DNA from 2 places in the Streptomyces sp. NPDC056527 genome. Region 2 is predicted to be linked to the other one. Evidence: predicted binding sites of a transcription regulator. Region 2 holds the regulator's gene; the other holds the start of a gene.

Region 1 (14,853 bases), on a different contig from region 2:
ACCCCACCCAGCCCCTGAAGTGGTCGGACCTGGACGCGACCCCCGTGGCCACCTACGCCACGGCCCGCACGGCGACGGACGGCTTCTACAACTTCACCGGCACCCTGCCGGCCCGCACCGGCCGCCACATCGTCTACAAGGTCTGGCAGCGAAACGACAGCCCGGAGGCGTTCTACAGCTGCTCGGACGTCACCTTCGGCGGTACGGCGGCGGCCTCGGCCCCGAGCGAGTCGAAGATCGCCGCGGGCGCCGACCGCTCCACGGTGAGCCACGCGGGCCACGGCGGCGACGAGCAGGCCCCCGCCCTCTCCGCCGAATCCGCCCGGACGCCCTCCTCGCCGCTCCCCCTGGCCCTCGCGGGCGCGGGCGCCCTGGCGGCCTTCGGAGCGGGCAGCCTGCTGCTGGCGCGCCGCCGGAACGGCTGACGTACCGGAACGGCCGACGCACGGCGGGCCCGCGGCATGACGAAGCGGGGTGCCCCGTGAAGGGCACCCCGCTTCTCCCGAAGGGCTCAGGCCGCCGCGCTCACCGCGACCTTCGCCGGGGCCAGGGCGATCTCCAGGACCTGGCGGACGTCCGTGACCGGGTGGACCTCCAGCTTCTCCAGGATCTCCGCCGGGACGTCGTCCAGGTCGGCCTCGTTGCGCTTCGGGATCACGACCGTCGTGATCCCCGCGCGGTGGGCCGCCAGGAGCTTCTGCTTCAGGCCGCCGATCGGGAGCACCCGGCCGGTCAGGGAGACCTCACCGGTCATCGCCACGTCCGTACGGACCAGGCGGCCGGAGAGCAGCGAGGCCAGCGCGGTCGTCATCGTGATGCCGGCGCTCGGGCCGTCCTTCGGGACCGCGCCCGCGGGGAAGTGGATGTGCGCGCCCCGGTCCTTGAGACCGGTCACGGGCAGCTCCAGCTCCGCGCCGTGCGAGCGGAGGAAGGAGAGCGCGATCTGCGCGGACTCCTTCATCACGTCGCCCAGCTGGCCGGTGAGGGTGAGACCGGCAGCGCCCGTCTCCGGGTCGGCGAGCGACGCCTCCACGAAGAGGACGTCACCGCCCGCGCCCGTGACGGCCAGTCCGGTCGCCACACCCGGTACCGCGGTGCGCCGCTCGGCCGGGTCCTGCGCCGACTCGGGCACGTGGTGCGGGCGGCCGATCAGCCCGCGCAGATCGTCCACGCCGACCGCGAACGGCAGCTCACGGTCGCCCAGTTCGTGCTGCGCCGCGACCTTGCGCAGCAGCCGCGCGATGGACCGCTCCAGGTTCCGTACGCCCGCCTCACGGGTGTACTCCCCCGCCAGCTTCCGCAGCGACGCGTCCTCCAGGACCACCTCGCCCGGCTCCAGGCCCGCCCGCTCCAGCTGCCGGGGCAGCAGGTGGTCACGGGCGATGACGACCTTCTCGTCCTCCGTGTACCCGTCGAGCCTGACCAGCTCCATGCGGTCGAGCAGCGCCTCCGGGATGGCCTCCAGGACGTTCGCCGTCGCCAGGAAGACGACGTCGGAGAGGTCCAGTTCGACCTCCAGGTAGTGGTCCCGGAAGGTGTGGTTCTGCGCCGGGTCCAGGACCTCGAGGAGTGCGGCCGCCGGGTCGCCCCGGTAGTCGGAGCCGACCTTGTCGATCTCGTCGAGCAGGACCACCGGGTTCATCGACCCGGCCTCCTTGATCGCCCGGACGATCCGGCCCGGCAGCGCGCCGACGTACGTACGCCGGTGGCCGCGGATCTCCGCCTCGTCCCGGACGCCGCCGAGCGCGACCCGGACGAACTTCCGTCCCATCGCGTGCGCGACGGACTCGCCGAGCGAGGTCTTGCCGACGCCGGGCGGGCCGACCAGGGCCAGGACGGCGCCGCCGCGTCGTCCGCCGACCACACCGAGACCCCGCTCGGCGCGCCGCTTGCGCACCGCCAGGTACTCGGTGATCCGCTCCTTCACGTCCTCCAGGCCCGCGTGCTCGGCGTCGAGGATCGCCTTGGCGCCCTGGATGTCGTACTGGTCCTCGGTCCGCTCGTTCCACGGCAGTTCGAGGACGGTGTCGAGCCAGGTGCGGATCCAGGAGCCCTCCGGGGACTGGTCGCTGGACCGCTCCAGCTTCTCGACCTCCTTGAGGGCCGCCTCGCGCACGTTCTCGGGCAGGTCGGCGGCCTCGACGCGCGCCCGGTAGTCGTCGGACTCGTCACCCTCCGTCTCGCCGTTGAGGTCGCGCAGCTCCTTGCGTACGGCATCCAGCTGGCGCCGCAGCAGGAACTCGCGCTGCTGCTTGTCGACGCCCTCCTGGACGTCCTTCGCGATGGACTCGGCCACGTCCTGCTCGGCCAGGTGCTCGCGCAGCTGGGCCGTGGCGAGCTTGAGACGGGCGATCGGGTCGGCGGTCTCGAGGAGTTCGACCTTCTGCTCGACAGTGAGGAAGGGCGAGTAGCCGGAGTTGTCGGCGAGCGCGGAGACGCCGTCGATCTGCTGGACCCGGTCCACGACCTGCCAGGCGCCGCGCTTCTTCAGCCAGGTGGTGGCCAGCGCCTTGTACTCCTTGACCAGGTCCGTCACGGATCCGGGCAGCGGCTCGGGCACGGTCTCGTCGACGACGCTTCCCTCGACCCACAGCGCGGCGCCGGGGCCGGTCGTGCCGGCGCCGATCCTGACGCGGCCGCGGCCGCGGATGAGCGCGCCCGGGTCGCCGTCGGACAGCCGGCCGACCTGCTCGACGGTGCCGAGGACGCCGGTCCCGGCGTACGTCCCGTCGATGCGGGGCACGAGGAGCACCCTGGGCTTGCCCGTATCGGATCGCGCGGCGGCCTGGGCGGCCTCCACCGCGGCGCGTACGTCGTTGTCGGACAGGTCCAGCGGCACCACCATTCCGGGCAGCACGACCTCGTCGTCGAGCGGCAGCACAGGCAGAGTGAGCGGTGAGGACGTCGAAGCCATGATCTCCCCTTCGGCAGTCAAGTTGAGCTATGTGGACTCAATGCACGTGAGCCGTCGAATGTTCCCCCGGCCGCGTTCGCTCTGAGCGATCGCTCGCCCGCGCAGGTGAAAGATGCCGTGTAATACCTCCATGGATATGGCGTCTATTACATCCGCATGGGTGGCCGGCTGGACCGTCTCGCGCGGCACCCCGCCCGCCGTCGTCGAGCCCTGGGGCTACCGGATCGATGTGGGCCTGCCGACGCATGTCTTCCGGCATGTGCTGCCGGCGCCGGACGCGGTGTCCGTGGGCAAGCTCTGCACGGAGATCACCGAGCCCAATGCGTGGCTGAAGGTGATGGCGGGGCCGGAGGAGGTCGCGGAGTGGATCACCCCGGGGTGGACCGTCCCGGACGATCCCGGCTTCATGATGACCAAGGCGCTGGACGCGGGCGCGCGGCCGTCGGCGCCGGAGGGGTACGCGCGGACGACGGAGACCCGGGACGGGGTGATACGGGTCCGGATCGTGGCGCCGGACGGCACGCTGGCCGCCTCCGGCCGGCTGGCGCCGACGGGCGTGACGGCGGTCGCCGACCAGATCGAGACCCACCCGGACCACCGGCGCCGCGGCCTGGGCGCCAACGTCATGCGCACCCTCGAAGCGGCGGGCGCGCAGGCGGGAGCGGTGACGGGCGTCCTGTCGGCGACGAGGGACGGCCTGGCGCTCTACGACTCCCTGGGCTGGCACCACGAGGGCCCGCTGACGGGCATCGTCCGCGGCGCGTAACGCACCGCCGCGCGGCCGCTGCGGGACGCCCTGCACACGGCTCTGGTCAACCGGCTCGGCTGAGGGGATGCTCGGACCCATGGTGCTCAGGGACATGACGCGCACGGACGTGACGCGCGGGAAGCGGTACGCGGGGCGGATCGGGGCCGCGTCGATGGTGCTGCTCCCGGTTCTGGCGCTGGCCGGCTGCGGCGGCGAGGACACGCCGAAGCCCCCGGTCGCGACCCAGGACGGTACGACGAAGCCGGTGCCGACCGGCACCGGCGGCACCGCGCCGCCGGTCCCGACGAGTTCGGACGGGACCGTCGAGAAGGACAAGGAGCACGGTCCGCGCGAGGTCCTGGTGACGGTGAACGTCAGTGGCGGTCTGGCGGGCGTCGACAACCAGCTGACCGTCCACTACGACGGCAGCTACACGACCCGCTCCGGCGGCGACTCCCCGCGCAGCGGCCGCATGACCCCCGCCGAAGTCGCGAAGCTGCGTAAGGCGTTGGAGGACCCGGCCTACGCGAAGGTGCCCGCGCGACCGTCCGGAAAGCCGGTGTACGACGGCTTCACCTACGCGGTCACGTACGACTACCGGGTCGTCGTCAGCGCGGACGGCGACCGCTCGGCGGCGCTGCAGCGGGTCTTCTCGGCCCTCCCCGACGGCGGCCCCCCGACCGGCCCCTGAGCCCTCCCGAGCCTCGGCTCGGCCACGGCGTGAACCGCCGGCCGCCCTCCGAGCGATAGTGGGGCGTGAGACTGTTGCGCCCCGAACGGGGAGAAGAGCGGGACGACTCCGCGCTGTTGCGCGCCGTCGCCCGGGGAGACGCCGAGGCGCTCGCCGTGCTGTACGACCGGCACGCGGGATGGCTGCACGCCCGGCTGGCGCGGCGTTGCACGGACGAGGAGACCGTACGGGAGGTCCTCCAGGACACCTTCGTCACCGTCTGGCGCTCCGCCGGTTCGCACCGCGGCCGGGGTGAGGCCGGCGGCTGGCTGTGGGTCGTCGCCGCGCGCCGCCTGGTGGACGCCCAGCGCGCCAGGGCCCGCGCGGAGCGCGCCGCGCCCGAGCCGATCGCCCCCGCCCCCTCCGCGGAGGACCGGGTCCTCGCGGGGCTGGAGTTCGGGGATGTCGGCGCCGCGCTCGACCGGATCTCGCCCGAACTGCGCGAGGTCCTGCGGGCCACCGTCGTCGACGGCCTGACCACACGAGAGACGGCCCGGCTGCTGGGGATACCGGAGGGCACGGTGAAGACCCGCGCCCTGCGGGCCCGTCGCGAACTGCGGGCCGCCCTCGGCCCGCACGCCCTGGGAGGCACCGCATGACCGCGCCGTGGCACGTGACCGATTCGCTGGCCGCCCGGTACGCGGCGGGTTCCGCGGCCGAGCCCGACGCCTGGTCCCTGGAGAAGCATGTCGAGGTGTGCGGAGGCTGCGCGGTCCGCGTCTCGGCGGCCGTCCGCGCGGGGGGCTCGGGTCCGGTCCTCGCGGACGTACGCGCGCAGCTCCTGGAGACGGTACGCGCGGAGGCGACCGCCCGCCGAGGCCGTGCGCTGCGGCGCCTGGGCGTCAGCCTGGGCCTCGGTACGGCCGGGCGGGGCCTCTCCCCCGCCTCGCGTTGGGCGCGGGTGCTCTGGGCCGTCGGCCCCGCGCTGCGCGGGGCGTGGCTGGTGGCGGTGCTCGTCGTGGTCGTGGCCGCCGTCGGGCTCGCGTACGGCGGAGGGTTCCGGGAGGCGCGGCCGGTGCTGCTCGCCGTCGCCCCGGTGCTGCCGCTCGCCGGGGTGGCCGTCTCGTACGGACGTCACGCCGACCCGATGTACGAGATCGGCGTGGCGACGCCCTCCGGCGGGCTGCGTCTGCTGCTCACCAGGGCGGCGGCCGTGCTCGGTGTGTGCGTGCCGGTACTGACCGCGGCCGGGGCGGTGCTGCCGCCGGTCACCGGCGTGCCGGGCGCCGCGGCCTGGCTGCTGCCGGCGCTCGCGCTGACGCTGGCGGCCCTGACCCTCGGTTCCTTCGTGGGATGCCGGGCGGCCTCGGCCACGCTGGCCGGCGGCTGGCTGCTCGCGGTGACCGGGCCGGTGCTCGGACAGCCGGGGGCCACCGCCGAGCTGGCCCGGTACCTCTCGGGCCCGGCCGTTCAGGGCGGTTGGGCCGCGGCCGCCGTCGTCTGCGCGGGCCTGCTGGCCCTTCGGCGTCGTTCCTTCGACCACCTGGAGACCCGGTGACCACACCTCGCACACGGACCGAACGGACCACGTGGTCCACGTCTCTCACGACGGTCGCGGCGACCGGGCTGACGGTCCGGCACCGCCGCACCGTCGCGCTCGACCGCCTCGATCTGACCCTCGGCCCCGGCATCCACGGCCTGCTCGGCCCGAACGGCGCGGGCAAGACCTCCCTCATCCGGGTCCTCGCGACCGTGGCCGCCCCGTCGGACGGCCGGGTGGAGCTCCTGGGCCGGGACGCCGGGGCCCATCGCGAGCGGTCGGAGATCCGCCGTCGACTGGGCTATCTGCCCCAGGAGTTCGGGTACTACCCCGGCTTCACGGTCCGCGAGTTCGTCGCGTACGTCGCCTGGCTCAAGGAGATGCCGGCGGACCGCGCCCCGGCCGCCGTGGAGCGCGCCGTGGAGCGGGTGGGACTGGCCGACCGGATCGACGCCCGGCTCAAGACGCTGTCCGGGGGCATGGTCCGGCGGGCCGGGATCGCCCAGGCCATCGTGAACGAACCGGAGTTGCTCCTCCTCGACGAGCCGACGGCGGGGCTCGACCCCGAGCAGCGGGTCGAGTTCAGGACCCTTCTGCGGGAGATCGGCGCGTCCTCCACGGTGATCGTCTCCACGCATCTGGTGGAGGACGTGGCCGCGGCCTGCTCGGAGGTCACGCTGATCGAGTCGGGCCGTGTCGCCTTCCGGGGCACGACCGCGGAACTGACCACTCTCGGCGAGGAGTCGGACGTCGCGGGGTCCGGGGAGACGGCCAACGCGATCGAACGGGGATACACGGCGGCCCTGCGCGCCCACCGCGCGCCGTCGGGCGCCCCGGCTCCGGGCGGCGCGCACCGGCCGTCCGCGCCCGCCGCGAACGCCACACCGCCCGCCCCTCCCGTCTCCTCGGAGGACCCGCGATGACCGCGACCGCCACACCGCCCCGCGAGGCCGCGAGGCCGCCCCGCACCTCCGTCGTCCGCACCGAACTGCGGCGGGGCGTCGGCCCCTGGGCCGGTGCGGCCGTGGCGGTCACGCTCCTCGTGACGATGTACGGCAAGGCCCCTGCCTGGCAGGGGCGCTGGACCGACGCCACCGACATGCTGCACGTCACCGCCGGGCTTCTCACGGGTCCTCTCGCGCTCGCCGCCGGCTGCTGGCAGGGCGGCCGGGAGCGGCGCCGCGGGACGCTGGAGCTGCTCCGTTCCGTCCCGCGCGGCCGGCTGCGCCGTACGTTGCTCGCCGTCGCTCCCTCCGCGCTCTGGCCGGCCGCCGGGCAGCTCGTCGCCGCGACGGTGTGCCTGCTCGCGACCTGGCCGTACGTCGGCGGCGGCCGACCGTACCTCGAACTCGTCGCCGCCGACACGGTCGCGATCGCCGCCCTGGGCACCCTCGGCCATCTCGTCGGTCTGCTGGTGCCGTGGCGGCTGACCGCACCGCTGCTCGCGGTCGCCGGCTACGTCGGGCTCGCGTTCGGCACCTACACGGGGAGCCCCGCCCAATGGCTCAGCCCGGCCGCCGAGCACTCCTCGCCCTGGGACGCGCCCGTGTGGTGGTACGCCCCGGCCTCGGCCGTCTGGACCGGCGGCCTGGCCCTGGCGGCCCTCCTGGCGTACGCCGCCCGCCCCGCGCGGCTGCGGCTGCTGGCCCTGCTCCCGCTCGCCGCGGCGATCGCCGCCGCCGTGCCGGTGCTCCGGCTGCCCGCCGACGGCCCGTGGCGCCAGGACCCGGAGGCGACCCGTCTCGTCTGTGACGACGGAACGCCCCAGGTCTGCGTGAACGCCCTCGACCGCGCACTGCTTCAGGACATCTCCCGCTCGCTCGCGCCGCTCAACGAACGGCTGCGCGGGCTGCCGGGATCCCCGGTCCGCTGGGTCGGCGGGCCGATCAGCCCCGGCGCGGAGGAGATCGGGCTGCCCGACCACACGATGGACGCGGTACGGGGCCGGCTCAGGAACCCCGACCTGTACCTCAACTCGGCCGTCCAGTGGCTGTTCTCGGAGACCTGTCCCTCCGAAGGTCTCTCGGGACCGAGCGCGGAGCGGGTCGCCGAGATCCATCTCGCCGTGTCGGAGTGGCTGGCGCCGACACCGGAGGACTACGGGGTCCCCGTCGGCCCGGCCGCTCAGCGGCACCTCGACGCCCTGCGGGCCAAGTCTCCGGCCGGCCAACGGGACTATCTCGCACGCTACCTGGCGGCGGACCGCTGTCGCCCCGAGGAGGTGCCGGTCCCGTGAGCCTCCTCGGCCCCGGCCTCACCCTCTACGTCCGCTCACGCACGCTGCCCGCGACCCTCGCCACCCTGCTCGGCACGGCCGCGGTGGCCGCCTGGTCCGCGTCCTGGCTCCAGTCCCAGCCGGCCTTCGATCACACCGCCCGGGTGCCGGTCGTCGTCCTCGGCCCGCTGCTGGCCGCGTCGGCGATCGGGACGAGCCTGTACGCGGCGAGCGACGAGCTGGACCGTGCCGCGCCCCGGCCGTGGCCCCCGCGCCGGGTCGCGCACGTCCTCGCCCTGACCGCCGTGGCGGTCGTCCTGCTGGCGCTCGCCGTGCCGGGTCACGCGGAGGAGTTCGGCGGGCCCGCGATGGTCCGCAACACCCTGGGCGCGGTCGGTGTCACGGTCGCGTCGGCGGCGCTGATCGGCGCCAGGCCGAGCTGGCTGCCGATGACGGTGTACGTCGGCTCGGTCTATGTGGCGGCGCCGTCCACCCCCGGGGGTACGGCGGCGGTGTGGGCCTGGGTCATGCAGCCGGGTCCGCAGGCCGCCGCCTGGGCGGTGGCGCTGGGCGCGTTCGCCGGAGGCACGGCGCTCTACGCCTTCCGTGGAGCCCGTCCCGTACGGACCTGAGGGCGCGCCCCGCACACCGGTCGGACGGCGGGCGATCCGCTCGCGAGGGCGGCGGCCTCAGCCCGTCGCCCCCGGCAGCCCCTCGCCCGTCGTCGAGAGCTCCCTCAACTGCCGGTCGAGGAAGACCCGTACACGCGCGGGCATGTCCATCGAGGCCGGATCCAGGGCCCATTGCACCTGCAGGCCGTCCATCACGGCGAGTTGCTCCTGCCCCACGGCCCGGCAGTCGATGCCCGCCTTCAGCTCCCCCCGCCGCACCGCGGCCTCCAGGAGGTCGACGGTGTGCCCGAGCACGCGCTCGTAGCGTTCCTTGAAGTACCGGTGCGCGGGGTGGCCGACGTTGCCGGACTCGCCGACCAGGACGTTGAACATCCGCACGATGCCGGGGCGGCGGGTGTTGTCCTCGACGAGACCGACGACGGTCTCCAGGTAGGCGGCGTACGACTCCGGCTCGTCGGCGAAGAGCCGCTCGACGTCGTGCTGCTCGCTCTGGGCGAGGACGGAGAGCAGGAGGTCCTCCTTGCTGCGGAAGTGGTGCAGCAGGCCGCCCTGGGTGATCCCGCAGTCGTTCGCGATCCGCGCGAGCGAGGAGGCGTGGAAGCCCCACTGCCCGAAGTGCTCGACGGCGGTGTCCAGGATCTTCAGGCGGCGCGCGTCCCCTACCGCGTAGCTGCCCCTGCCTGCGGTTCTGCGGGGCGTTCGACCCTTGTTCTCCGGCATGGGAACCACCTTAAGGCGTGCCCGAATCACCCCCTTTCGCCTGTGATCCAGGACACATCGAAGAAACCTAGTGGTCACTCGGTTTTCACCTCTAGCCTGAGGGCGCCCAGGCCGACTCCGCTGCCGCCCGTGATCGACGGAGCCCTGTCGGCGCGGTCGCCGTCCCGTCCGTCCGCTCGGTCGAGCACCCCAAGGAGCCCCGACATGCACCCGTACCAGGACGCCACCCGCCCCGTCGCCGAGCGCGTCGAGGACCTGCTCTCCCGGATGACCCTGGAGGAGAAGGCCGGCCAGCTCTTCCACTCCATGCTGATGATGAACGCGGACGGCACCCCGGTGACCGAGACGGACGGCTCGATGCTGCCGTTCACCACCCCGGAGCTCGTCGAGGACCGTCACCTCAGCCACTTCAACCTCCTCGGCACCTACGGCGCCCGCGAGATGGCCCTCTGGCACAACGCGGTCCAGGAGATGGCGGCGAACACCCGGCTCGGCATCCCGGTCTCGCTCTCCACCGACCCCCGTCACGCCTTCACGGACAACGTCGGCGCCTCCTTCAACGCCGGCGCGTTCTCCGCCTGGCCCGAAGCGCTGGGGCTCGCCGCGATCGGCGACCCGGAGCTGGTGTTCCACTTCGCCGACACCGTCCGCCGCGAGTACCTCGCGGTCGGCTTCCGTACGGCTCTCCACCCGCAGATCGACCTCGCCACCGAGCCGCGCTGGGCCCGCCAGACCGGCACCTTCGGCTCCGACGCCAAGCTGACCGGCGAACTCGTCCAGGCGTACGTCCGGGGTCTCCAGGGCGAGGAGCTGGGTCCGGACTCGGTGGCCGCCATGGTCAAGCACTTCCCGGGCGGCGGGCCGCAGAAGGACGGCGAGGACCCCCACTTCCCGCACGGCAAGGAGCAGATCTACCCGGGCGGGATGCGCGACCACCACCTGGAGCCCTTCAAGGCCGCGATAGCCGCCGGCTGTTCGCAGATGATGCCGTACTACGGCCAGCCGATCGGCACCGACTGGGAAGAGGTCGGCTTCGGCTTCAACAAGGGCGTGGTCACCGGGCTGCTGCGGGAGGAGCTGGGCTTCACCGGGATCGTCTGCACCGACTGGGGCCTGCTGACGGACTCGGTGATCTTCGGCGAGCCGCACGAGGCGCGGGCGTGGAGCACCTGAGCGTCGCCGAGCGGACGGCGAAGTCGCTGGAGGCGGGCGCGGACCAGTTCGGCGGCGAGCAGAGTCCCGAGGTGATCGTGGAGCTGGTGGACTCGGGCCGGATCCCCGAGGAGCGGATCGACGAGTCCGTACGACGGCTGCTGCGCGAGAAGTTCGTGCTCGGGCTCTTCGACGAGCGCCGGTACGTCGACCCGGACGAGGCGGCCGAGACGGTCGGCCGCGCCGACTTCAAGGCGGCGGGCGCGGCGGCCCAGCGCCGCTCGCTCACGGTCCTGACCGACGGACCGCTGCCGCTCCCGGGACGCCCGAAGCTGTACGTGGAGAACGTCGACGCGACCGTCGCCGCGGAGTACGGCGACGTCGTGACCGCCCCGGCCGAGGCGGACCTCGCCGTGCTGCGGCTGCGCACCCCGTACGAGGAGCGCCCGAACCGCTTCGAGTCCTTCTTCCACTCCGGCTCGCTCGCCTTCGAGGAGCCGGAACTGGCCCGGATCCTCTCGCTGCTCGCGACGGTTCCGACGGTGGTCTGCGTCAACCTGGAGCGGCCCGCCGTCCTCCCCGAGATCGCCGAGCACGCGGCGGCGCTGATCGCCGACTACGGCGCGAGCGACGAGGCGCTGCTCGACGTGGCGTTCGGCCGGGCGAAGGCGGAGGGCAGACTCCCCTTCGAACTCCCGCGCTCGATGGCCGCGGTGGCCGCGGCCCGCCCCGACGTCCCGAACGACACGGTGGATCCCGTCTTCCCGCACGGGCACGGCCTGTCGCTGTAGCCCGAGGACCGCGGCAACGCCCTGCTCCCGTTATCGGTTTGTCCGGGCCGTCCCGGCCCGCGAGGATGGCCGGGACAACCGTCCGACGAGACCGGGAGTGAGCGAACATGTCCAACCCCGTCACCCTCGACCGGCGCGAGGGACCGTACGGCGAGGTCGTGCTCCGCCGACGCGAGGAGCACTACGAGATCATCGCCAACGGCACCTTCCTGATGGACACCTCCGACGGACGTTCGGAGCGGCTGCTCGTCGACGCGGCGATGGACGCCCTCGGCGGACGCGCCGCCGCATCCGTGCTGATCGGCGGCCTCGGCGTCGGCTTCTCGCTCGCCCATGCCTCCGCCGACCCCCGCTGGGGCCGGATCGCGGTCGTCGAGCGCGAACAGGCGATCATCGACTGGCACCGCGAAGGGCCGCTGGCCTCGATCTCCGGCCGGGCGCTGGCCGATCCGCGGAACGTGATCCTGCACACGGACCTGATCGAGTACGTCCACACCTCCACGGACACCTTCGACGCCCTCTGTCTGGACATCGACAACGGACCCGACTGGACCGTCACCGAGGGCAACCAAAGCCTGTACTCCGCCGAGGGGTTGGCGGCCTGCGCGGACCGGCTCAACCCGGGTGGCATCCTCGCCGTGTGGTCCGCCCAGCCCTCCGCCGATTTCGAAGCCTCCTTGCGGAATGCCGGATTCAGCGGGGTACGGACGGAAGAGATCCCCGTTGCCCGGGGCGTCCCTGACGTGGTGCACCTCGCCGTCCGGCCTGGATAGCCTGGACACTCCCGGTGCCTCTAGGCTGCTGGCCGACACCAGCGATGCGAGGCGGGGCAATGGAGCAGACACACACCACTCATCACGGTGCGGCGCCCACTCCGGGCGCGCAGCGGCGAGTGCTGGTCGTCGAGGACGACACGACCATCGTGGATGCGATCTCCGCGCGGCTGCGGGCAGAGGGTTTCCTCGTCCAGACGGCGACGGACGGCCCGGCCGCGGTCGACGCGGCCGAGGCGTGGCAGCCGGACCTGATGGTGCTCGACGTGATGCTGCCGGGCTTCGACGGCCTGGAGGTGTGCCGCCGGGTCCAGGCCCAGCGACCGGTCCCGGTCCTGATGCTCACGGCACGGGACGACGAGACGGACATGCTGGTCGGCCTCGGCGTCGGCGCCGACGACTACATGACCAAGCCGTTCTCGATGCGTGAGCTGGCCGCCCGGGTGCACGTACTGCTGCGCCGGGTGGAACGGGCCGCGCTGGCCGCCGTGACCCCGCGCAGCGGGATCCTGCGGCTCGGCGAGCTCGAGATCGACCACGCGCAGCGACGGGTCCGTGTCAGGGCCGAGGACGTGCACCTGACGCCGACCGAGTTCGACCTGCTGGTCTGCCTGGCGAACACACCGCGCGCGGTCCTCTCCCGCGAGCAGCTGCTCGCGGAGGTCTGGGACTGGGCGGACGCCTCGGGCACCCGGACGGTGGACAGCCACATCAAGGCGCTGCGCCGGAAGATCGGGGCGGAGCGGATCCGTACCGTCCATGGCGTCGGATACGCGCTGGAGACCCCGGCGCCATGAGCCGACGGGGGCCGCGCCCCGAGCGCCGCGGCAGGCGCCGGATCCTGATCTCGATCAAGACCAAGCTGGGAACACTGGTCGTCGGGGCGGTCCTGCTCACCTCGGGCCTGGCCCTGGTGGCGATACGCACCTCCACGGAGTTCCGCTACATCACGATCTTCGCGATGATCGCGACCCTCCTGATCACCCAGTTCGTGGCGCAGTCCCTGACGGCGCCGCTGGACGAGATGACCACGGTGGCCGGGTCGATCTCACGCGGCGACTTCAGCCGGCGCGTGCGCGGCGCGGACCGCCGTGACGAGCTGGGCGACCTCGCCTCGACGATCAACCGCATGGCGGACGACCTGGAGGCCGTCGACCGGCACCGCAAGGAGCTGGTCGCCAATGTCTCGCACGAGTTGCGCACCCCCATCGCCGCGCTCCGCGCGGTCCTGGAGAACGTGGTGGACGGGGTCTCCGAAGCCGATCCGGAGACGATGCGGACAGCGCTGAAACAATCCGAACGGCTCGGCCGACTGGTCGAGACCCTGCTCGACCTGTCACGTCTTGACAACGGTGTCGTCACGCTCAAGGCACGACGATTCGAGGTCTGGCCGTACCTCTCGGGAGTGCTCAGGGAGGCCAATCTGGCCGCGTCCCAGCGCGGCCTCTCCTCCACGTCCGGGCTGCACAACCGCACGGACGTCCATCTGCACCTCGACGTCTCGCCGCCCGAGCTGACCGCGCACGCGGACGCCGAGCGGCTGCACCAGGTGATGGCGAACCTCATCGACAACGCGGTGAAGCACTCGCCGCCGCACGGCCGCGTGACCGTACGGGCCAGGCGCGGCCCATGGCCGGACTCGCTGGCGCTGGAGGTCGAGGACGAGGGCCCCGGCATCCCCGAGGCGCTGCGGCACACGGTCTTCGAGCGGTTCAACCGTGGCCAGGTGCCGGCTCAGACCGGTCCGAGCAGCGACGGCGGCACCGGACTCGGGCTCGCGATCGCCCGCTGGGCGGTGGATCTGCACGGCGGGGAGATCGGAGTGGCCGAATCGTCACGCGGCTGCCGGATCCAGGTCACTCTTCCGGGAAGCCTTCCGGCGCGGGATTGACGTAGGGTCGAACTGGAAGCGCACGTTCTGCGTGTAGATGGGTAGGACCGGACAGGACCTGGCCGACACACGATCAGGACGTGATCAGGGTTGTCCCCCGGAGCGGATGGCAGCCCGACTCTCGCCTACCCGCGAGAGGGCAGAACTACGCTTGTTTCCCGCCATTCCCAGCTCTGAAACACTGCGTCAAGTGTGACTTGCGCGACGTTGGAGCGCCCGGCCTGCACCTCTCGGCCAGGGAGGCGTAGCCTTTATTTCCGCTGTCCATCACCTTGTGAAGCGGAAGAGGGCGGTTACCGCCGTGTCGTCTCAGTCCCCCAGTAACTCGAGTACCTCCACCGACCAAGACGGGCAGGGTCAGAACCCTGCGACCGCCTTTGGTGCCAATGAGTGGCTCGTCGACGAGATCTACCAGCAGTACCTCCAGGACCCGAATTCGGTCGATCGTGCCTGGTGGGACTTCTTCGCCGACTACAAGCCCGGCACGACGGAGACTCCCGCCGTCGCGCCGCAGGTGAGCCCCGCACAGGCTGCACCTGCCGCGCCCGCCGCCCCGGCGCCCGTGAAGGCCGCTCCGGCCCCGGCCGCCGCTCCGGCGCCCGTGAAGGCCGCCCCGGCCCCGGCACCGGCGAAGCCCGCCGCCGCCGCTCCGGCGCCCGCCAAGGCCGCGCCCGCCGCCAAGGCCCCCGCGGCCCCGGCCACCGAGGCGCCCGTCGGTCCCGAGCTGATCACGCTGCGCGGCCCCGCCGCCGCCGTCGCGAAGAACATGAACGCCTCGCTGGAGGTGCCGACGGCCACGTCCGTCCG
Region 2 (14,853 bases):
ACGAGCGCGCCCGTGAGCTGTCCGAGCCAGGGCAGCAGCAGGAACGGGAAGGCGAGTCCGCCGACGAGCGCGCCGACATAGTCGGCGGCGAACAGGTCGGCCACGGTCCCGGCGGGGTCGCGGGCGCCCTCCCTCTCCCGCGCGCCGGCGGCGCGCGCCGACTCCGCCTTCTGGATCAGCGACATCAGGAGCGGAATCTCCGCCCCGATGAGCACCCCGATGGCGAGGGAGAACCCCACGAGGACGTACCGGGCCTCGCCGATCCACGCGAACGCGGCGTACAACACGAGGGCCGAACAGCCGCCGATCAGGGCGAGTCCGCCCTCGACCAGGCCGAAGCCGACGGCGGCGCGGCAGCGCAGCCGCTTGGCGAGCAGCGAGCCGACACCCATCGCGAAGACCATCAACGACAGCACGACGGACGCCTGGGTGACCGAGTCGCCGATCAAGTACGAGGCGAGCGCGACCAGTTCCAGCTCGTAGACGAGTCCGCATGCGGCACAGACGAAGACCACGACGAGGACCGGATACCGCACCGCGCTCGGTCGCTCGGGCGCCCGCGTCACCCTCTTGGGTGGCAGGGTCACGGGCGGATCGATCATGTTCGTAACGCTACGTCACACAACTGTCGCCGCTTGTCACCCACACGAGTGCATCTGAGGCTCCGGGGCGTCGTGTCACAGCGTTGCGGGCATACGAACGCCGATCCGCGTCCTGGTGACGACCAACTGCCCTTCCTGCGGGTACGCATGCCAGGTGCGCCATCGCACCTGGCCCTCGTGGCGCTGCGCCAGCATCGCCGTGAAGGCGTGCGGGGAGCCGGGGAACGTCCCCGCGAGGCCGTTGGGATGGTCGGCGACGAGCGCGAGCAACTCCTGCGCGCGGCCCGCGAACGAGCCGTGGGACAACGTTTCGACACGCGCCGCGAATTCGTACTCCCACGCGCCGAAGCGCTTGGAGACGCCCAGCGGCAGCGGCGTGCTGCTGCCGGGCATGCAGGCGACGGTCTCCGAGCAACTGTGCTCCTTTTCCTCCAGAAGCACCTGATGGGAGGCGCCGAGAAGCCGCAATTGCAGCTTGGCGCCCGTCAGTTCGAGGTCGAGCACGGCGAGGGCGGGCAGCGGCTCGCGCCCGAGTGCCCAGGCCAGATCGGCCGCGCGGGTGTCGGTGTAGGAGGTCTTCAGGGTCGTGAGCATGGGTCGGCTCCGCAAACACGGTTTGACGGGTGGGCCGGGGGCCCCCGGGAAAGGGTTCGACGAGAGTGGGGGATCGTCGGCTCGGGTCCACACACGGTCCCGAGGGCTGTCTCTTTGCAACAGCGAGAGAATCATGGACGTCGAGCGACTCGCAGCGTTTTTACCCAACTTGCAGCGGTTTCCATCCCCTTCGGGGACCCAACAGTTCACTTGTTCAATCAGACTCGATTCCGGCTCCAACGCAGAGGTGCCCGGCGGATGTTGGACCGGCCGGGCACCTGGGTGATCGCGGAGTCGACTGCCCCGTGTCAGTCGCCCCCGCCGCCACCGCCCCCGCAGGACGAGCCTCCCCCGCAGGACGAGCCGCCGCCGCAGGACGAACCGCCGCCGTCCGACCAGCCGCCGCCGCGCCGCCCGCCCCCGCGTCGCGAGCCCTTGACGGACGACGCGATGCCCACCACCACGATCAGGATGATGACTGCGATGATCAGAGCTTCCATGTGTGACACCCCCGTAGGTCTTGTGTGACAGGGGGATGCCCCCCACCGCTCCGGCCCAAAGCGCACTTGAGGAAGTCCAGAGCTTCACCGCAGGATGGCGGGCATGACACGACCGCTGCTCAACCGCCGGCTCGCCGAGTTCGGGACGACGATCTTCGCCGAGATGTCCGCGCTGGCCGTCCGGACGGGGGCGATCAACCTCGGGCAGGGCTTCCCCGACACCGACGGCCCGGAGCAGATCCGGGAGGCGGCGGTCCGGGCCCTGCGCGACGGACGCGGCAACCAGTACCCGCCGGGGCCCGGCGTCCCCGAACTGCGCACGGCCGTCTCCGAGCACCAGCTGAAGCGGTACGGCCTGGCCTACGACCCCGACACGGAGGTCCTGGTCACCGCCGGCGCGACGGAGGCGATCGCCGCCTCCCTCCTCGCCCTCCTCGAACCGGGCGACGAGGTGATCGCCCTGGAGCCGTACTACGACTCGTACGCCGCCTGCATCGCCATGGCGGGTGCCACGCGCGTACCGGTCACGCTCCGCCCGCAGGAGGGCGCGTACCACCTCGACCTGGACGAGCTACGGAACGCCGTCACCGACCGGACGCGGCTCATCCTCCTCAACACCCCGCACAACCCCACCGGCACCGTCCTGACCCGCGGAGAACTCACCGCCGTCGCGGAGCTCGCCGTCGCACGCGATCTGCTCGTCGTCACCGACGAGGTGTACGAGCACCTGGTCTTCGACGACGCCGAGCACGTGCCGATCGCGAGCCTGCCGGGGATGCGCGAGCGCACGGTCACCATCAGCTCGGCCGGCAAGACCTACTCCTTCACGGGCTGGAAGGTCGGCTGGATCACCGCTCCCCCCGCACTGACCAACGCCGTGCGCTCCGCGAAGCAGTTCCTGACCTATGTCTCCTCCGGCCCGTTCCAGTACGCGATCGCCGAGGCGCTGCGCCTGCCCGACACGTACTTCGACGACCTGCGCGCCGATCTGCAGGCCAAGCGCGACCTGCTGAGCGACGGCCTCGCCCAGGCGGGCTTCGAGGTCTACCGCCCGGCCGGCACGTACTTCGTCACCACCGACATCCGCCCCCTCGGCGAGTCCGACGGCTTCGCCTTCTGCCGAGCCCTGCCGGAACGGGCGGGCGTGGTCGCCATCCCCAACGCGGTCTTCTACGACCACCAGGACCAGGGCGCACCGTTCGTGCGCTTCGCGTTCTGCAAGAGGCTCGACGTCCTCGAGGAGGCGGTCTCGCGGCTCAAGCGGCTCTGAGCGGACCGTGCCGGAGCGTGGCGGCGACGCGGAGCACCACGGGGTCCGCGTAGCACCGGGCCACCAGCTCCAGCCGGGCCCCCAGCGCCTCCCAGTCGTCCGGGTCGGGTCCGGGACCGGCGGGCCCGGACGGCTGGGGCACGTACTCCGGCACCGCCGTGGCGTCGGCACCGCAGCATCTGCGGGCGATCGCGCACCGGAGACAGGCCGCCTCCACCGCCGCCTCCAGTCGTACGCCCGTCAGCCCGGCGGAGGCCAGCAGGCGGCCCGCCTCGGCCCGGGCCCCCTCGCCGCAGTAGGGGGCGAGGACGAGCGACCCGTCGCTGATCTCGATGATCCGCCGGTACAGCAGCACATCGGGCGCGCTCGACAGCTCGGGCGGCAGCGGCAGGACGACCTCCGGTACGGCATCCCCGATCGCCTCCCACAGCGGGCGGACGCGGCGCAGGCGGCGACGGCGCCGCCGGCCGCGTGCGAGATCGACCAGCCCCGGCCAGGCGATTCCGGCGACGATCAGGAGCAGCGTGGGGGCCAGCAGGAGCTGCGTGGTCGCGATCACGACGTCGTCGCGGAACAGCCACGAGTCCCGTCGGCCGACGGCCAGGAAGACCGCGCGGTGCGCCGCGTAGGCGAGGCCCACCACGCTGGCCGCGTGCAGGAGCCGGAGCGAGGTCCGCAGCGCGCCCGGCGGGGCCTGGTGCCGGTACCGATGGCACATCAGTCCCGCCTCGGCCATGCCCCAGCCCAGGTAGAGCAGATAGACGCTCCAGTACGCGTAGACCGGTGCCGTGGGCGTCTGCGTCAGCAGATGCGCCTCGGGGTCCGGGCGGGGGCTCAGGAAGAAGGCGCAGGACAGGGCGGCCACCGCCACCGGGAGGGCGAGCGCTCGCCACCGGCCTCTCCGCGGCGCGGCACCCGCTTCCGGGGCGGCCCCGGTGGCCGCCCCGCGGGTGAGCCCGCGGATGAACGCCATCAGACAGGTCGCGGCCGCGAGCGAGAGCAGGTGGATCAGGAGGTTGGTGACGCCCTCCGCACCGGTCGCCGCCTCCAGCGCTCTGCGGATGGCGGGCGTGCCGAGGGTGATGGAGAGGGTGATGAGCGCGATCATGCCGCTGAGCAGCCCGGACCGGCGGTCCCTGGTGAGCGCCCGCCGCGCGGAGTACACGGTCGCGATCCACAGCGGGCCGAGCAGGACCAGATCGAAGGGGCGTATCGCGGTCATCGGCGCGTGTCGGGCGCGAGGATGCGCTGCAGCTCGGACAGCGCCGTGCCGGCTCCGTCGGCCACCGGACCCGTGGTCCGGCGGTGGATCAGGGTGGCGAGCAGCTCCGCCTCGCGCTCCTGCACCTGGGAGTAGTCGGTCCGTCCGCGGGCGAGCAGTCGGCGGACCATGGCGGGGTCGAGCCCGGGGAAGAGACGTTCGAGGCCCGAGGCCGCGCCCTCGCCGGCCGTGCTCCCGTGGTCGAGGAGCAGATGGGCGATCTCATGAAGGATGATGTGCCTCTGGTGGAGCCTGTTCGTGGACGACTCGTAGAAGATGTGGTCCGCGTCCCCGAGGCTGACCAACAGCCCGCACACACCTCCCGATTCACCCGCGCCGGCGGGCAGCGGCGAGAGCGTCAGACCACGGCCGCGCTGCTCGGAGATGGTCCTGCACAGTTCCTCGACGGTCTGCGGGCGCCCCGTTCGCAGACTGCTCAGGATCCGCGCACAGCGTCCGCTGAAGTCCGACCACACGTCGTGGCGCATCGCGCCCCCTCCCCCTAGGGCCCCCGCCCGAGCGCAGTATAGGCAGCCGGGAAGGGCGGTTCACGAGGGCGGATCAAGCGGAACGCGACTCCGGTTCGCCGGCTTCCGAACGGGCCGTACGGGCTGTTTGCGCGGCCTGCTCGACCAGGCTCCGTACGAGGTCGATTCCCTGCGCGGACGAGGTGGCGACGGCCGCCGCCCGCATGGCCACGGCGCGGACGTCGTTGCGCCGCATGGCGCCCAGCAGCGCCAGTTGCGCGACCGTCTGCTCGGCTACGTCGTCGTCGACGAAGTAGGCGACGGGGACGCCGAAGAAGACGGCGATGGCCCGCAGCGTCCCGATGGTCGGGTTGCTGGCCTTGCCGTTCATGAGCATCGAGAGCCGGCCGACGCTCAGGGAGGTCCCTTCGGGGTCGTCGGCGTTCTTGATGCCGTCCACGACCTCCTGCAGCGTGTGGCGCCGGCCCAGCGGCTGGACGTTCTCGAAGAGGTACTCCAGGCGCTCGGCGAGAAGTCGGGACTCCTGGCCTTCCGTGCCGCTCACTGTCGTCCGCCCTCCCCGCACACGTGGTCACGTGGCGTGGGGGAAGTATGGCGCAGCGGGGGCGCCATGGCGAAGGCGGATGGCGCCGAACCCGCCGCCCGGCCCGGGCGACAGGCCAGGACCCGTTCCCGCCGCCCCGGCCCACGCATGACGAAAGCCCGGCCGAGGGCCGCGATCGTGGTGATCACGGCCCTGGCCGGGCTCTCGCTCGGTTACGGGGTGTACGCGCCGACGACGGCGCACACGGCCCTGTGAGGAACCGAGGGCTACTCGCCCTCGGTCTCCTTGTCCTCGGGGGACTCCAGGCCGAACTGCTCCACGAGCCACTTGTCGAACTCGATGGAGGCGCGCACCCAGCTGACGGTGGAGGACACGAAGTGCTCCAGCGCCACGCCGGTGCCGATCAGCATCTGGGCCTCACCGATGAGACGGAGGGTGGCGGAGCCGTCCTCCTCCTCGTGCAGGTGCGTGTACACCTTGGGCCACAGGGTGCGGCGGTTCCAGTCGTCGATCGCGTCGAGAACCTTGGCGCGGTCGTCGGCGGAGTGCGGGCGGTCGTAGAACGTCCGCACCGAGAAGACACGCTGGTCCTCCTCGCCGCGGAACATGAAGTACGTCCGGAACTCCTCCCACGGCGCCGCGAGGTCACCCTCGTCGTCGACGACGTACTTCAGCTCCATCTGGTCCAGGAGCTGCTTGACCAGGTCCTGGTCGGGGACGACGGGGCCCGCCGGTCCTGCTGCCTGAGGCTGGGGCTGGCCCCCGAAATTCGGAATCGAGGACGGGTCGATGCTCACCGTGAATATCCCTTCGTACGGTTGCCGCCATCCTCCCCCATGCCGGGCGGTATGGCGCAAGCCCCGCCTGCCGCGATCCGCTGCGGGCTGACAAGATCTGGTTCCCATGGGGGACAAAGAGCAGTTTGCGAAGCCGGTGAAACCGCGTCCGCGCACCTGGTTCTGGGTGACGGTGCTGGTGTCCTTCCTCTGCGGCGGCCCGATCGCCCTTCTGGTGTGGGCCGGCATGTCCTTCAGCGAGGCCGGCGAGCCGAAGCCGATGGACTGCGGCGAGGCGATGGAGTGGGCCCAGGCGACCATGCCGAAGAGCGCGCGGGACCCGCGGTGCACGGTCAGCAACTGGCTGGACACCCGGGTCAGCGCGAAATTCCGGATGCCGCGCGGCGAGGCCGCGGGGTGGGTGGCCGGCACCTATCCGGGTGGCGAGGTCCGCCCGTACTGCCATACGGACCTGTGCGTGGACGTGCGGGAGCCGACGCCGGAGCCCGGGGGACCGGTGGTCGTGAACGTGACGGTGACGTACGAGGACGGGGACACCGCCCTCGTACTCGTCATGCCGTTCACGGTCTGAGCGGACGCGCTACTGCGCCGCGCCCACGATCAGCCCGTCCTCGAAGCGGTCCACGCGGACCGTGTCGCCGTCGCGGACCTCGCCGGCGAGGATCTCCTTCGCCAGGCGGTCGCCGATCGCCGTCTGGATGAGGCGGCGCAGCGGCCGGGCGCCGTACGCCGGGTCGTTGCCCTCCTCGGCCAGCCAGGCAAGCGCCTCCGGGGTGACCTCCAGCGTCATCCGGCGCTCGGCGAGGCGCTTGGCGAGCCGGTCGATCTGGAGCTGCGCGATCCGCCCGAGCTCGGCCTTGTCGAGGGCGGAGAAGACGACCAGGTCGTCGAGCCGGTTGAGGAACTCCGGCTTGAAGGAGGCCCTCACGACCTCCAGGACCCGCCGCTTCTTCTCCTCCTCGGAGGACAGAGGCTCGACCAGGTACTGACTGCCCAGATTGGACGTCAGGATCAGGATGGTGTTGCGGAAGTCGACCGTGCGGCCCTGGCCGTCGGTGAGGCGGCCGTCGTCGAGCACCTGGAGCAGGATGTCGAAGACCTCCGGGTGCGCCTTCTCCACCTCGTCGAGCAGCACCACGCTGTACGGGCGGCGGCGCACCGCCTCCGTGAGCTGGCCGCCCTCCTCGTAGCCGACGTAGCCGGGAGGCGCGCCGACGAGCCGGGCGACGGAGTGCTTCTCGCCGTACTCCGACATGTCGATGCGGACCATGGCCCGCTCGTCGTCGAAGAGGAAGTCCGCGAGCGCCTTCGCCAGCTCGGTCTTGCCCACACCGGTCGGGCCGAGGAAGAGGAAGGAGCCCGTGGGACGGTCGGGGTCGGCGATCCCCGCGCGCGTACGGCGGACGGCGTCGGAGACGGCCCGTACGGCCTCGGTCTGGCCGATGAGCCGTCGGCCCAGCTCGTCCTCCATGCGCAGCAGCTTCTGCGTCTCGCCCTCCAGGAGGCGGCCGGCGGGGATGCCGGTCCAGGCGCCGACCACGTCCGCGATGTCGTCGGGGCCGACCTCCTCCTTGACCATCGTGTCCTTCGAGACCTCCTGCTCGGCCTCGGACGCCTCCTCCAGCTCGCGTTCGAGCGTCGGGATCTCGCCGTAGAGCAGCTGGGAGGCGGTGTCGAAGTCACCGTCGCGCTGGGCCCGCTCCGCGCGGCCGCGGAGCTCGTCGAGGCGTTCCTTGAGCTCGCCGACGCGGTTGAGGGACTGCTTCTCCTTCTCCCAGCGGGCGGTCAGGCCGCGCAGCTCCTCCTCACGGTCGGCGAGGTCGCGCCGGAGCTTCTCCAGGCGCTGCTTGCTGGCGTCGTCGGACTCGCTCTTGAGCGCCAGCTCCTCCATGCGCAGCCGGTCCACCGAGCGCTGCAGCTCGTCGATCTCGAGCGGCGAGGAGTCGATCTCCATCCGGAGCCGGGAGGCGGCCTCGTCGACGAGGTCGATGGCCTTGTCGGGGAGGAAGCGTGAGGTGATGTACCGGTCGGAGAGGGAGGCGGCGGCCACGAGCGCGGAGTCGGCGATCTGGACCTTGTGGTGGGCCTCGTACCGGCCCTTGAGTCCGCGCAGGATCGCGATGGTGTCCTCGACGCTCGGCTCGGCGACCAGGACCTGCTGGAAGCGGCGCTCCAGGGCGGGGTCCTTCTCGATCCGCTCGCGGTACTCGTCGAGGGTCGTCGCACCGACCATCCGCAGCTCGCCGCGGGCCAGCATCGGCTTGAGCATGTTGCCCGCGTCCATGGCGGAGTCGCCGCCGGCACCCGCGCCGACGACGGTGTGCAGCTCGTCGATGAAGGTGATGATCTGGCCGTCGCTGGCCTTGATCTCGGACAGGACGGTCTTCAGACGCTCCTCGAACTCGCCGCGGTACTTGGCGCCGGCGACCATCGCGCCGAGGTCGAGCGAGACCAGGCGCTTGTCGCGGAGCGACTCGGGGACGTCACCCTTCACGATCCGCTGGGCCAGGCCCTCCACGACGGCGGTCTTGCCGACGCCGGGCTCGCCGATGAGGACCGGGTTGTTCTTGGTGCGGCGGGAGAGCACCTGGACGACGCGCCGGATCTCCTGGTCGCGCCCGATGACGGGGTCCAGCTTCCCCTCCCGCGCGGCGGCCGTGAAGTCCGTGCCGAACTTCTCCAGCGCCTTGTACTGACCCTCCGGGTCGGGTGTGGTCACCCGGCGTCCTCCCCTTGCCTTCTCGAACGCGTCCAGCAGCCTCTTCGCGCTCGCCCGCTGCCCGTCGAGGACCTCGCCCGCCTGTCCGCCCTTGGCGGCCACGCCGATGAGCAGGTGCTCGGTGGAGAGGTACTCGTCCCCGAGCTCCTCGGCCACCTTGGCGGCCTCGGCGATGACGGCGAGCAGCTCCCTGTTGGGCTGCGGCGGCGCGACCGTGGAGCCGGTCACGCTGGGCTGGGCGGCGAGCAGCCGCTCCGCCCCGGACCGTACCGCGGCCTGGTCGGCATCGACGGCCGCGAGCAGGTCGACGATGTTCTCGTTGTCCTGACCGGCGAGCAGTGCGAGGAGCAGATGCGCGGGGGTCAGATCGGGGTGCCCCCCGGACACGGCGCGGCTGGTGGCCGCGTTGATCGCGTCCCGGCTCCTGTTGGTCAGTTCGGCGTCCACGTGCGCTTTCTCCTCCTCGGTGTGCGCTGTACACGGTCTATGACTCGTCCAGCGTACACAAAGTTGAGTCTATTCCGCTCAAGGTGTCGCCCATACCCGTCCCACGGGTAGGTTCCGGGCATGGCGACTGACCCGCGGAACCCGGACGACTCGTACCTCAGCTTCTGGCGCGAGTACCACATGAGCACCCTGACGACCCCGCGCGCGGACGGCACCCCCCACGTGGTGGCGGTGGGCGTGACGTACGACCCCGAGGGCGGCGAGAACGGCATCGCCCGGGTGATCACCAACAAGCACAGCCACAAGGTCGCCAACGTCCTGGCGGCGGGCCCCGAGGGCGCGCGGGTCGCGGTCTGCCAGGTGGACAAGGGGCGCTGGGCGACGCTGGAGGGCGTGGCGCGCATCCGTACGGATGAGGACGTCGTCGCGGACGCGGTGGACCGCTACGCGGCGCGCTACGGCCGCACGCCGGCCCCGAACCCGGACCGCGTGGTCATCGAGATCGCGCTGACGCGGGCCATGGGCCGGGCGTAGCGCCTGCCTCCGTACGAGCTTCCGGCCCGGCTCCCGCACGGGCTCCCGTACCCGGACAGCACAGCGGCGCCATCGCGTTTCAGGTCCGCGATGGCGCCGCTGTGTGGGGGAAGCACCTGAGCGATCTACAACGACGGGGGAACCGCTCAGGCACTGCGGGGGGTGGCGGTGATGGTCTCGGGCTCGAGCAGCTGGTGGTCCCGCTGATCGAGATTGACGAAAATCATGCCGTACCGGATGGCACAGCGAACGGGCTGCGGGGCTCCGCGGGGCCGGCGCAGACACCGGTAGGCGCGAACGTCCTCGTCCTGCTCACGAGCGACGACGATCGGTTCTCCGAAGAGGGTGACCATCAACGAATCGCCACGGTGGGGGATGGCCGTGACGAGATCGATGAAATGCCACCCGGATCGATAGGCCGAAGCCATCTCTCGCCGGAAGACCCGGTCGTCCGGCGGCACGGTCATGCGTCCGCGCCCGCCGGGGAGGAGTCCCACACCGGATCGGCCTGGGCTGCCGGAGAGACGTCCCACACCGGGTCGGTCACACCCGCCGGAGACAGGTCCCACACAGGATCACCGGCCGGGGCGACATCCCACACCGGATCACCGGGAGCGGCGACGACACTGGCAGGAGCGCTGTCCCATACCGGGTCGCTGGTGGCCAGCGCTCCCACTGCCGCCGCCCCTATGAAGACGGAAGCAAGTACCGAGCGAAGCAGTTTTCTGGACATGAGCGGCTTCGACCTCACTTGATGGTTTCCTCTCCCCCGCGTACAAGACGATGGCTCAGTCTTTGCGCTTCCACCACCAGGGCAATGCATCATGTTCCTGAAATACAGGATCCTGGGGGGTGTTCAAATGCCGCAGAACGAACCAGAACCGACACATCCCCACGGTCATGTCGATCTCTGTGCAGCCGGATCGGACTTGTACGCCAGTGCGTTGCGTACCGGGCGAATAACCAGGAGCGAGGCAGAAGCCGCGCCCTGCCTCATGGACCTGGCACTTCTCCACCCCGACGCCGACGACCCCGCATGGCTGCGGCCGGTCCCACCCTCGGCGGCACTGGCCCGGCTCGTCCACCCCCTGGAGCGGGAAATCCAGGAGCGCCGCAGCCTGGCCTTGGGACTCTCCAGCGTTTTCGAGCCGTTCATGGCCATCAGCGCCCAGGACCCCTCGACGACCCACGCGATCACCGTCCTCGAAGGCATCAACCGCATCGACGCCGTCCTCGGCCGCGCCACCGCCGAGTGCTCGCAGGAACTGCTGACCATCCAGCCCGGCGGCGGACGCAGCGAACACACCCTCAACACCGCGCTCCACCGCATCCAGCCGCTCCTCGACCGCGGGGTCCGCGTCCGCACCCTCTACCAGCACACGGCCCGCCACAGCCACGGCATGCAGGTCTACCTGGAACAGGCCGGCATGGACCGGCTCCAGGTCCGGACCCTGGAGGAGTCCATCGAGCGGCTCATCATCATCGACCGCTCGGTGGCCCTGATACCCGCCCGCCAGGACCGCCAAGTCGCCCTGGAACTGCGCCATCCCGGTCTGGTCGAGTACCTCGCGACCGTCTTCGAACAGTCCTGGGCCCGAGCCACCCCCTTCGGCGAGCAGGTGCCCTACGCGCAGACCCAGGACGGCATCAGCGGCATCCAGCGCTCCATCGCCAAGCTCCTCGTCGAGGGCCACGTCGACGAGGCCATCGCCCGTCGGCTCGGCATGAACGTCCGTACCTGCCGCGCCCACATCGCCAAGCTCGCCGCCGCCCTCGGCAGCGGCAGCCGGGCCCAACTCGGCTACCTCATCGCCCAGTCCGGAATTCTGAACCAGGACCGCTGACCACCATGTACGTACAGATCGACCTGGACGACCGGGCCGGAACCCTGCGCGTCTCCGCGCACGGGATGCCGACCGTGGAGCTCGTCCGGGCCCCGGGGACCACTCCCGACCCGCACATCCCCATCGGGACCCGCAAGCGCGACCTGCTCACCCTCACCGTCGACGGCGAGCCCGCCCGCATCCGTCCCTCGCGAGGGCGGCTCCTGCGGCGCTCGTACCGGGTCGACGCCCATGTCGGCGGTGTGCGCTACCGGCTCGTGCCGTGCGGTTACATCGACAGCCGGCTGATCCGGGAAGGACGCCCGCTCGGCACCCTGGAGTCCTCCGGCGACGGCCGCGTCGACGAGGACTGGGCTCCGGGCACCGTGCCCGAGCCCCTGGACCGGGCCGTCGGCACCGCCCTCGCCGCCGCGTTCGGCACCGGCGCCGCGCCCTGGTGGGAGACGCTCGGGGACATCGTCGGCGAACTCATCCCGTAGCCCCGCAACACACGTAGGCCCCCTCCCGTGGGAGGGGGCCTACGCGTCGTGCCGAGAACTACTCGCCGGGCCGCTTGGGGCGCCACACCACCAGCGCGCTCGCCTGCTGCACGTCGGTGTACGGCACCAGGTCCCGCCGGTAGGAGGCGTGCACCTGCGCCTCGCGCTGACGCATCGCCGACGCGGCGCCCTCGACGGCCGCCGACAGCTCGGCGACCCGCTGCTGGAGGGCGGCGACCTGGTTCTCCAGCTCGATGATGCGCTTGATGCCCGCCAGGTTGATGCCCTCGTCCTGCGACAACGCCTGCACCGTACGGAGCAGTTCGATGTCACGGGCCGAGTAGCGCCGGCCCCGGCCCGCCGTGCGGTCGGGCGAGACCAGACCGAGGCGGTCGTACTGCCGGAGCGTCTGCGGGTGCAGGCCCGAGAGCTGGGCCGCCACCGAGATGACGTACACCGGCGTCTCGTCGGTCAGTTCGTACGGATTGCGGCTGCGTCCCGGTCTGCTGTCCATCGGGTCAAGCTCCCTTCGCGGCCTGGAACAACTCTGCCCTGGGGTCCTCGCCCGCCGTCGCCTGACGGTAGGTCTCAAGGGCCTCGCGGGCCTTGTCGTCGAGCTCCTTCGGCACCGCGACCTCCACCGTCACCAGCAGATCGCCGCGCGTACCGTCCTTGCGGACCGCGCCCTTGCCGCGGGCGCGCATGGTCCGGCCGTTGGGGGTGCCGGCGGGCAGCTTCAGCGTGACCGCCGGGCCGCCCAGGGTCGGCACCTTGATCTCGCCGCCGAGCGCCGCCTCGTCGAAGGTGACGGGCACGGTGACGGTCAGGTTGTCGTCCTTGCGGCCGAACACCGGGTGGGCGTCGACATGGACGACGACGTACAGGTCACCGCTCTGGCCGCCGCGCTCGCCCGGCGCGCCCTTGCCCCGCAGCCGGATCCGCTGGCCGTCGGAGACGCCGGCGGGGATACGGACCTGCATGGTGCGGGAGGACTTGGCCCGCCCGCTGCCCTTGCAGACCTCGCAGGGGGTCTCGGCGATCAGACCGCGCCCCTTGCAGTCCACGCACGGGTCGGTGAGCGAGAACGAGCCGCTGCCGCCGCGCGAGACCTGGCCGGTGCCGACACAGGTCGGGCACACACGGGGCGTGCCGTTCTTGTCGCCGGTGCCCGAACAGGCCTTGCAGGGCGCCTGGGAGGACATCCGCAGCGGCACGGTGGCGCCGTCCACGGCCTCGGTGAAGCTGAGCGTCACCTCGGACTCGATGTCCTGACCGCGGCGCGGCTGCGTGCGCGTACCCGCGCCGCCGCCCGCGCCCCGGTTGAACAGTCCGCCGAAGACGTCGCCGAGGCCGCCGCCGAAGCCGCCGGCACCGCCCGGGCCGCCGGGACCCTGGGCACCGCCGAAAAGGTCGCCCAGGTCGAAGTTGAAGTTGCCGCCGCCCGGGCCTCCGGCACGGAAGCCTCCGTTGCCGAAGAGCGCGCGGGCGTCGTCGTACTCCTTGCGCTTCTTGGGATCGCCGAGGATGTCGTTCGCCTCGGAGATCTCCTTGAAGCGCTCCTCCGCCTTGGTGTCGCCCTTGTTGGCGTCCGGGTGGTTCTCGCGGGCGAGCTTCCGGTACGCCTTCTTGATCTCGGCGTCGGTGGCGTCCTTGGGGACGCCGAGAACCTTGTAGTAGTCCTTCTCGACGAAGTCCTTCGTGCTCATCGACGTCCCTCCTCTCGGACGATCTTCGCGCTAGCCCTCTTCGGGGCCACCGCTCTCCTCGTCTGCCGACTTCTCTTCCTTCGCGGCCGGCGTCGCCCCGGGCTGGGGCTCGGCCACCGCCACGCGCGCGGGCCGGATGGTCCGCTCGCCGATCCGGTACCCCGGCTGCAGGATCGCCACGCAGGTCGTCTCGGTGACATCCGGCGCGTACGAGTGCATCAGGGCCTCGTGGATCGTCGGGTCGAAGGGCTCGCCCTCCTTGCCGAACTGCTGCAGCCCCATCTTGGCGGCCACCGTCTCCAGCGACTCCGCCACCGACTTGAAGCCGCCCACGAGCTCGCCGTGGTCCCGGGCCCGACCGATGTCGTCGAGCACGGGCAGAAGCTCCGTCAGCAGGCCCGCGACCGCGATCTCCTTGACGGTGACCCGGTCCCGCTCCACCCGACGGCGGTAGTTCTGGTACTCGGCCTGGAGCCGCTGGAGGTCCCCGGTGCGCTCGGAGAGCGCGCTGCGGACCTGGTCCAGCTGGGCGGTGAGACCTGCGGTCTCGGCCGAGCTCTTGCTGCTTGCGTCCCCGGCCGGGGCCGCCGGGCCCTCCTCCGTGGAGGGGGCCTCGGCGGCATCGGCGGCGTCGTCAGGGGTGGCGCCGGAGGGGACGTCGGGCTGCTCGTCGAAGCCCGGGGTCTCCTCCGTCATCAGACAGCGCCGCCCTTCGGCTTCTCGTCGTCGACGATCTCGGCGTCGACCACGTCGTCGTCGGCCTTGGCCTCGCCCTGCGGGGCGTCGCCGCCGGCCTGGGCGGCCTGGGCGTCGGCGTACATGGCCTGGCCGAGCTTCTGGGAGACGGCCGCGACCTTCTCGGTGGCGGTACGGATCTCCGCGGTGTCCTCGCCCTTGAGCTTCTCCTTCAGCTCGGCGACGGCGGCCTCGACCTCGGTCTTGACCTCACCGGGGACCTTGTCCTCGTTGTCCTTGAGGAACTTCTCCGTCTGGTAGACGAGCTGCTCGCCCTGGTTACGGGACTCGGCGGCCTCGCGGCGGGCGTGGTCCTCGTCCGCGTACTTCTCG

Evidence for each region. Region 2 encodes HspR, which represses chaperone genes until heat shock. Its sites were predicted from a motif close to TTGAGNNNNNNNNNCTCAA; they were not measured.
Region 1: lon (endopeptidase La) is a predicted target of HspR. The motif match lies at 2,937-2,955, and genes of this name have one in related genera.

The regions. Positions count from the first base shown of each region.
Region 1 is NZ_JBHTTQ010000051.1:25,144-39,996, reverse strand. Features, by position in the region: gene ACFQ7Q_RS23295 (lytic polysaccharide monooxygenase) at 1-425, shown strand, start outside; gene lon (endopeptidase La) at 512-2,914, opposite strand; gene ACFQ7Q_RS23285 (GNAT family N-acetyltransferase) at 3,075-3,680, shown strand; gene ACFQ7Q_RS23280 (hypothetical protein) at 3,760-4,353, shown strand; gene ACFQ7Q_RS23275 (RNA polymerase sigma factor) at 4,419-4,991, shown strand; gene ACFQ7Q_RS23270 (zf-HC2 domain-containing protein) at 4,988-5,890, shown strand; gene ACFQ7Q_RS23265 (ABC transporter ATP-binding protein) at 5,959-6,795, shown strand; gene ACFQ7Q_RS23260 (hypothetical protein) at 6,792-8,108, shown strand; gene ACFQ7Q_RS23255 (hypothetical protein) at 8,105-8,719, shown strand; gene ACFQ7Q_RS23250 (TetR/AcrR family transcriptional regulator) at 8,777-9,439, opposite strand; gene ACFQ7Q_RS23245 (glycoside hydrolase family 3 protein) at 9,644-10,612, shown strand; gene ACFQ7Q_RS23240 (glycoside hydrolase family 3 C-terminal domain-containing protein) at 10,600-11,382, shown strand; gene ACFQ7Q_RS23235 (spermidine synthase) at 11,490-12,155, shown strand; gene ACFQ7Q_RS23230 (response regulator transcription factor) at 12,215-12,952, shown strand; gene ACFQ7Q_RS23225 (ATP-binding protein) at 12,949-14,046, shown strand; gene ACFQ7Q_RS23220 (multifunctional oxoglutarate decarboxylase/oxoglutarate dehydrogenase thiamine pyrophosphate-binding subunit/dihydrolipoyllysine-residue succinyltransferase subunit) at 14,348-14,853, shown strand, end outside.
Region 2 is NZ_JBHTTQ010000022.1:70,884-85,736, forward strand. Features, by position in the region: gene ACFQ7Q_RS14480 (polyamine aminopropyltransferase) at 1-602, opposite strand, end outside; gene ACFQ7Q_RS14485 (DUF2617 family protein) at 678-1,196, opposite strand; gene ACFQ7Q_RS14490 (hypothetical protein) at 1,505-1,696, opposite strand; gene ACFQ7Q_RS14495 (pyridoxal phosphate-dependent aminotransferase) at 1,791-2,966, shown strand; gene ACFQ7Q_RS14500 (MAB_1171c family putative transporter) at 2,953-4,188, opposite strand; gene ACFQ7Q_RS14505 (hypothetical protein) at 4,185-4,715, opposite strand; gene ACFQ7Q_RS14510 (hypothetical protein) at 4,789-5,259, opposite strand; gene ACFQ7Q_RS14515 (hypothetical protein) at 5,326-5,514, shown strand; gene ACFQ7Q_RS14520 (YbjN domain-containing protein) at 5,526-6,056, opposite strand; gene ACFQ7Q_RS14525 (hypothetical protein) at 6,193-6,627, shown strand; gene clpB (ATP-dependent chaperone ClpB) at 6,637-9,222, opposite strand; gene ACFQ7Q_RS14535 (pyridoxamine 5'-phosphate oxidase family protein) at 9,343-9,756, shown strand; gene ACFQ7Q_RS14540 ((2Fe-2S)-binding protein) at 9,903-10,223, opposite strand; gene ACFQ7Q_RS14545 (helix-turn-helix transcriptional regulator) at 10,617-11,600, shown strand; gene ACFQ7Q_RS14550 (hypothetical protein) at 11,606-12,079, shown strand; gene ACFQ7Q_RS14555 (heat shock protein transcriptional repressor HspR) at 12,138-12,593, opposite strand; gene dnaJ (molecular chaperone DnaJ) at 12,598-13,785, opposite strand; gene grpE (nucleotide exchange factor GrpE) at 13,816-14,481, opposite strand; partial or broken gene ACFQ7Q_RS14570 (Hsp70 family protein) at 14,481-14,853, opposite strand, start outside.